One region of the Kitasatospora sp. NPDC127035 genome, then DNA from elsewhere that is predicted to be linked to it. Evidence: riboswitches for the same ligand, from Rfam matches in the RefSeq annotation. Region 1 holds a riboswitch; each other region holds the start of a gene.
What was found. Region 1 has a riboswitch for thiamine pyrophosphate ahead of ACFWIC_RS15885 (purine-cytosine permease family protein). Riboswitches for the same ligand answer to the same signal wherever they lie in the genome.
Positions count from the first base shown of each region.

Region 2: linked by a shared signal. The riboswitch ahead of thiC (phosphomethylpyrimidine synthase ThiC) and the one ahead of ACFWIC_RS15885 (purine-cytosine permease family protein) in region 1 are both predicted to bind thiamine pyrophosphate.
Region 3: linked by a shared signal. The riboswitch ahead of thiO (glycine oxidase ThiO) and the one ahead of ACFWIC_RS15885 (purine-cytosine permease family protein) in region 1 are both predicted to bind thiamine pyrophosphate.

Region 1 is NZ_JBHXDN010000019.1:58,219-60,475, reverse strand. It holds gene ACFWIC_RS15890 (trypsin-like peptidase domain-containing protein) at 1-392, opposite strand, end outside; TPP riboswitch at 699-846, shown strand; gene ACFWIC_RS15885 (purine-cytosine permease family protein) at 1,013-2,257, shown strand, end outside.
Region 2 is NZ_JBHXDN010000016.1:75,769-78,025, reverse strand. It holds gene ACFWIC_RS14090 (SPFH domain-containing protein) at 1-544, opposite strand, end outside; gene ACFWIC_RS14085 (hypothetical protein) at 648-854, opposite strand; TPP riboswitch at 1,051-1,185, shown strand; gene thiC (phosphomethylpyrimidine synthase ThiC) at 1,181-2,257, shown strand, end outside.
Region 3 is NZ_JBHXDN010000053.1:35,551-37,807, forward strand. It holds gene ACFWIC_RS29245 (NAD(P)/FAD-dependent oxidoreductase) at 1-721, opposite strand, end outside; TPP riboswitch at 841-953, shown strand; gene thiO (glycine oxidase ThiO) at 957-2,111, shown strand; gene thiS (sulfur carrier protein ThiS) at 2,108-2,257, shown strand, end outside.

The sequences.
Region 1 (2,257 bases):
ACCGGCGTGCCGGGAGCCGGCGTGGCGTACGGGTTGCCGACCGGCGCGGCCGGTGCCACCGGGGCGGCCGGCGCGGGCGGCAGGACCGGCGGCGGGGCGTCGAGGTACCCCGCGTCGGCGGCCGGCGCCGGGGCGGCGGGCGCCGGCTCCGGGGCGCTGACCTTGCTGAACGCCAGCGTGGGCGTGAACCCGCCGTTGCCGCCGTTGCCGCCGTCGGCGGCCGGAGCGGCCTGATCGGACGGGGACCGTTCGGCAGCGGGCGTCGCTACGGGGGAGGGGACGGCCGCAGACTGCTGCGCCGGACCGTCAGGACCGGGAACCACCACCCCCTGGCCGCCGGAGGGCTGCTCCCCCTGCGGCCCGGTGGACCCAACCTCGCGCTCGGTGCTCACGGACGACCTCCATAGCTGACAGGACCAACAACCATAGTTTTTCGCACACTCGATTCGATTGCCGTAAGGAGGCTTCTGAAGAAGTCATAAGAATCCTTAGGCCGGCCAGACAAACCCCGGAACATCCGGCCCCGCGGGCCCCCTGCGCGCCGGCTCCGCGCCCGGGCCACAGCCCCTTCGTACCCCCACCGCACTCCCGCCACGTTCCTGCCGCACCCCCGCCGCGCCCCTGCCGCACTCCGCCGGCCCCGGCCTCCGGCCCCCTGGCCTTGGCGTTCTCCGCCGTGCCGGTTAGCCTGTCGCTCACAACTGACACGCGGGAGCTTGGACCCACCAGGCTGAGAGTGCGCCGGTCGACCGTACGCCACGGAATCCGCGGGCGAGCGTCGAGGGGGCGCAGACCGCCGGAACCTGTCCGGGTAATGCCGGCGTAGGGAGTATCGGCCATGCCGCCTGCTTCGCCATCCTCGTCCTCGGGTACGCCCGCGTCCAAGGGTCTGCCCCCCTCCGGGGACGCCGGGGGCACCGTCCCCGGTTCCCGGGCGGCCGATTCCGGCCGTCCCGCCGGTCCCGCCGGCGCCGCCGTCCTGGACCGCCCCGCGGCACCGGACGGAGCCCGTGTGGAGGCGCCGCTGGTGCTGGACACCGAGCCGCCGCGCACGCTCCGCTTCCGCGACCACTTCGCGCTCTGGATGAACCTCGGCGTCTCGCTCATCGGCTTCACCACCGCCGCCACCGTGCTCGGAGCGCCGGGCAGCGAGCTGTCGCTGGCCGCCGCCGTGACGGCGATCGTGGCCGGCACCGTGGTCGGCACCGCGATGCTCGGGGTGGCCGCGTTGATCGGCGCCCGCACCGGCGCGCCCGCCATGGCGAACCTGCGCGGGCTGTTCGGGACCCGGCTCTCGTACGTGCCGACGGTGCTCAACATCGTCCAGTGCATCGGCTGGGGCGTGTACGAGCTGCTGGTGATCGCGATGGGCGCGCAGACCGTCGTCGGTACCGGCGGCTACCGCTGGGTCTTCGTCGTGCTGGCCGGTGCCGTCACCACCGCGCTGACCATCTGGCCGCTCGGCGCGATCGCGGTGCTGCGCCGCTTCGTCGCCGCGGCGGTGGCGGTCGCGATGGTGTACTTCACCGTCCAGCTGGGCCGCAACGGCGTGTCCGACCCGGGCGCGGGCAACTGGCACGGCTTCCTGAAGGCGACCGACGCGATGATCGCGGTGTCGATCTCCTTCGTACCGCTGGCCGCCGACTACACCCGGCACTCGCGCACCCCGCGCTCGGCGTTCTGGGGCAGCTTCTCCGGCTACACCGTGGCGCAGGTCTGGTGCTACGTGCTCGGTCTGTTCGCGCTGCTCCAGGCGGACGGGGACGCCACCCGGATCTTCGACTCCTTCCTCGGCGTCTGGGCCGGCTGGCTGTTCCTGCTGGTGCTGGTGCTCCGCGAGACCGACCAGTCGTTCGCCAACGTGTACTCGACCGCGATGTCGATCCACAACCTGCTGCCGAAGGTCGACCGCCGGGTGCTGACCGGGGGCACCGGGGTGCTCATCACCGTGCTGGCCCTGCAGATCACCGAGTTCACCGACTCGTACTACGCCTTCCTGGGCCTGATTGGCTCGATCTTCGTGCCGATGTTCGCGGTGCTCGTGGTCGACTACTTCCTCGGGGCCGGCCGGCGCGGCTGGAACCTCTCCGCCGACGCGCCGTCCCGCTGGCTGATGCTGCTGCCGTGGGCCCTCGGCTTCGCCACCTACCAGCTGATCGCACCGACCGCGATCGCCAGCTGGTGGACCGACTTCTGGACCTCCGTCCAGGAGGCGCTGCACTTCACCCCGCAGGAGTGGACCTCGGCCTCGCTGCTC
Region 2 (2,257 bases), on a different contig from region 1:
TGATCTCCTGGATCTGCAGGGTGTCGATGATCAGCCCGAGCTTCTCCATCTCCAGCCCCGAGGCGGCCCTGGTCTCCCCGGTGAGCCGCTCGCGGTCGCGGATCATGTCCTCGACGGTGAGCCCGCCGACGATCGACCGCAGGTGTCCGGCGAAGACGTTGTGGACGCGCTGGCTGATCAGCTTCTGCTGGTCGAGGAAACGGCGGGCGGCGTTGGCGATCGAGACGTCGTCGTCGCCGACCTTGAAGATCACCACGCCCTTCACCCGGACCGGGATTCCCTGCGTGGTGACGCACTCGACGTTCAGTTCGGCCTCGTTGAGGTCCAGCGAGAGCCGCCGGACGCCCTGCAGGCCGGGGGTGACGAGGGTCCCCCGGCCGGTGACGATCCGGAATCCCAGCCCGTCGCCGACCCCCTCGGTCCGGTGCCGGGAGCCGGAGATGATCAGAGCCTCGTTCGGCTCGGCCACCCGCCACATGAGTTTGAAGAGTGTGATTCCGAGGAGCAGTGTCGCGACCACCGCTCCGGGGATGAGGTACACCATGGTTCAACTCCCCCTTCCGGCGCAGGAGATGCGCCGTCTCGGATTCTCCGCCGGAGCCAAACCGATGGAAAGGGAAGTGACATGACGCTCTGTCGCAAGGTCGTCACGGGCCTATGGGCGCTACGTACACGGTGCGCGGCGGCTGGTACTCGATCACCAACACCGGTGTGCCGACCGGCAGTCGGTCCCCCGGTACGGCGAGGTAGGCGAGGAACGCCTCGGCGCCCTGCCGCTCCGGGACGTGCACCATCACCTCGCCGACCAGCCCCGTGCCGACCGTCCCGGTGACCCGCCCCGTGCTTCCGACCACGCCGGCCTCCCTCTCGTCGTCCCCGCCGTCGACCCCGCGACTGCCAGTCTGCCCGGCCGGGGCCCGATTGCCGGTCCGCTCGGCCGCGACCGTCCGATTTGCCGGATTCGACACCCGTCGGCCGGCCGTTCCGACCCCCTCTGGACCTCCGGCGTTCCGCTCGCTACGGTGTTGGACGTCATGCGCAGGCAACACGGCCTGCGGACACGGGAGCTCGGAGCACCGGGCTGAGAGGGCGCTGACCGGAACGTCGTCCGACGTGCCGACCGCTGCGTCGACCGCAGGAACCTGACCGGGTAATGCCGGCGTAGGGAGTAGAAGGTCTGATGACCACGTTCGACGCACAGCCGCAGTCTGCCCGGAACTCCGCCGTCTCCAGCGCGGGTACCGGCTACCCGACCCCGGCCTGGCGCAAGGCCTACCGCGACGGGTCCCGCCCCGACCTGCGCGTTCCGTACCGCGAGGTCGTGCTCACCAACGGGAAGACCGTCCCGCTGTACGACACCTCCGGGCCGTACACCGATCCGGCCTACGAACCCGACGTGCGGCGCGGCCTGCCGGCCCTGCGCGACTCCTGGATCCGTCAGCGCGGCGACGTCGAGGAGTACGACGGGCGCGAGGCGCGCCCCGAGGACGACGGCATCAAGCACACCTCGCCGCGCGGCGGAAACCTGCGCAACCTCGACGCGGTCTTCCCCGGCCGTCCGCGCCGCCCGCTGCGCGGACGCAGCGGTGAGGCCGTCACCCAGCTGGCCTACGCCAAGCGCGGCGTCGTGACGCCCGAGATGGAGTTCGTCGCCCTGCGCGAGGGCCTGGCGGCCGAGTTCGTGCGCGACGAGGTCGCCCGCGGGCGCGCCGTCATCCCGGTCAACGTGAACCACCCCGAGGTGGAGCCGGCCGTCATCGGCACCAACTTCCTGGTGAAGATCAACGCGAACATCGGCAACTCCGCCGTCACCTCCTCGATCGAGGAGGAGGTGGAGAAGATGACCTGGGCCACCCGCTGGGGCGCCGACACCGTCATGGACCTCTCCACCGGCCGCAACATCCACACCACCCGCGAGTGGATCCTGCGCAACTCCCCCGTGCCGATCGGGACCGTGCCGCTCTACCAGGCGCTGGAGAAGGTCGACGGCCGGGCGGAGGAGCTCAGCTGGGACGTCTACCGCGACACCGTCATCGAGCAGTGCGAGCAGGGCGTCGACTACATGACCGTCCACGCGGGCGTGCTGCTGCGGTACGTTCCGCTGACGGCCCGCCGCAAGACCGGCATCGTCTCGCGCGGCGGATCGATCATGGCTGCCTGGTGCCTGGCGCACCATCAGGAGAACTTCCTCTACACCAACTTCGCGGAGCTCTGCGACATCCTCGCGCGCTACGACGTCACCTTCTCGCTCGGTGAC
Region 3 (2,257 bases), on a different contig from region 1:
CCAGCCAGCCGGTCGCCGGGCGGGCCCCGACGCCGACCACCACCTCGTCGGCCGGCAGGTGCGAGCCGTCGGCGAGCAGCACCGCGCCCGGTTCGACGGCGGCGACCCCCACGCCGCAGCGCAGCTCGACCCCCGCCTCGGCGTACCAGCCGGCCATCACCCGGCCGATCTCGGTGGGCAGGGCGCCGGGGACGGGGGCCGGGCCCGCCTCGACGACGGTCACCTCGCAGCCGGCGGCCCGGGCGGCGGTGGCCACCTCGGCGCCGATCCAGCCCGCGCCGACCAGCGCCAGGCGCAGGCCCGGGCGGAGCAGGGCGCGCAGGGCGAGCGCGTCGTCCACGGTGTGCAGCAGGTGGGCCCGCTCGGCGCCGGGCAGGGCGCGCGGTTCGGCGCCGGTGGCGATCACCAGCGAGCCGTAGGGCAGGTCGCCGGCGTCGGTGTGCAGGACGCCGGGGGTGAGGCCGGTGGCCCGGCGGCCGGTGAGGAGCTCGACGTCCAGCTGCCCGAAGTCGAGGTCGAGGGCGGTGGTGTCGGCCTTGCCGAGCAGCACGTCCTTGGAGAGCGGCGGCCGGTCGTACGGCGCGTGCGGTTCCGCGCCGACCAGCACGATCCGCCCCTGCCAGCCGTCGCGCCGCAGCACGAGGGCGCACTGGGCCCCCGCCAGCCCCGCGCCGACCACGACCACCTGATCCGTCCGGTCCGCCCCGCTCTTGTCCGCCACGCCCGTCACTGTACCCAGCCCGGCCCCGGGCCCTCCGGTCCGGTCCGGGCGGCCCGCCCGGGGCCCGTTCCGCCCCTCGTACGCGCCTTCAACGGCCGCACCCCCCGGAGTTATGGTGGGGGCACCATCACGGGAGCCCGGCGTACCGGGCTGAGAGGCGGGCTGGAACGGCCTGCGACCGTCCGAACCTGATCCGGGTCATACCGGCGAAGGGAGAGCAGCGACTTTGACACGCTTGGCGAAAGGCGCCCAGGCCGACGTGCTGGTGATAGGCGGCGGCGTCATCGGACTCGTGGTCGCCTGGCGGGCGGCCCAGCGCGGGCTCCGCGTGGTCGTGGCCGACCCGGCGCACGGCGGCGGCGCCGCCCAGGTCGCGGCCGGGATGCTCGCCCCGGTCACCGAGCTCCAGTACGGCGAGGAGCCGCTGCTGCGCCTCGGCATGGCGTCCAACGAGCGCTACGCGGCCTTCGCCGCCGAGCTCACCGAGGCGAGCGGCGGCCAGGACACCGGCTACCGGCAGTGCGGCACGATCGCGGTCGCCCTGGACTCCGACGACCGCGCGGAACTGCGCGAACTGCACGACTTCCACCGCAGGCTCGGCCTGGACTCGCAGTGGCTCACCGGCCGCGAGGCCCGCCGGCTGGAGCCGATGCTCGCCCCGGGCGTCCGCGGCGGCCTGCACGTCACCGACGACCACCAGGTGGACGGCCGCCGGCTCGCCGGGGCCCTGGTGCGCGCCTGCGAGCGCGCAGGCGTGCTCCTGCACCGCGCCGAGGCCGTCGGACTGCTGGTCGAGCACGACCGCGCCGTCGGCGCCCGGCTGTCCACCGGCGAGAGCGTCACCGCCGACCAGGTCGTCCTCGCCGCCGGCTCCCGCAGCCACCTGCTGCCGGGGCTGCCGGAGGGAGTGCTACCGGCGATCCGCCCGGTCAAGGGCCAGATCCTGCGGCTGCTGGTCCCCGAGGCGTACCGGCCGTTCCTCTCCCGCAACGTCCGCGCGGTGGTCCGCGGGCAGCACCTCTACCTGGTGCCGCGGGAGAACGGCGAGCTGGTGATCGGCGCCACCAGCGAGGAGCAGGGGTACGACACCACGGTCACCGCCGGCGGCGTGTACGAGCTGCTCCGCGACGCCCACGAGCTGGTCCCCGGCATCACCGAGCTGCCGCTGACCGAGACCGCCGCCGGTCTGCGCCCGGGCTCGCCCGACAACGCGCCGCTGCTCGGCCCGACCGCGCTGCCCGGCCTGGTCGCGGCCACCGGTCACTACCGCAACGGGGTGCTGCTCACCCCGGTCACCGGCGACCTGCTCGCCGAGTACCTGGCCACCGGCGTGACGCCGGACCTCGCCGAGCCGTTCTCCCCCGCCCGCTTCACGAAGGTCCCCGCATGAGCGACATCACCCTGCACGTCAACGGCGAGCCCCGGACGGTCGCCGCCCCGACCACCCTCGCCGAGGTGGTGGCCACGCTCAGCCGGGCCCACTCCGGGGTCGCCGCCGCGCTGAACGAGACCGTGGTGCCACGCACCGACTGGCCG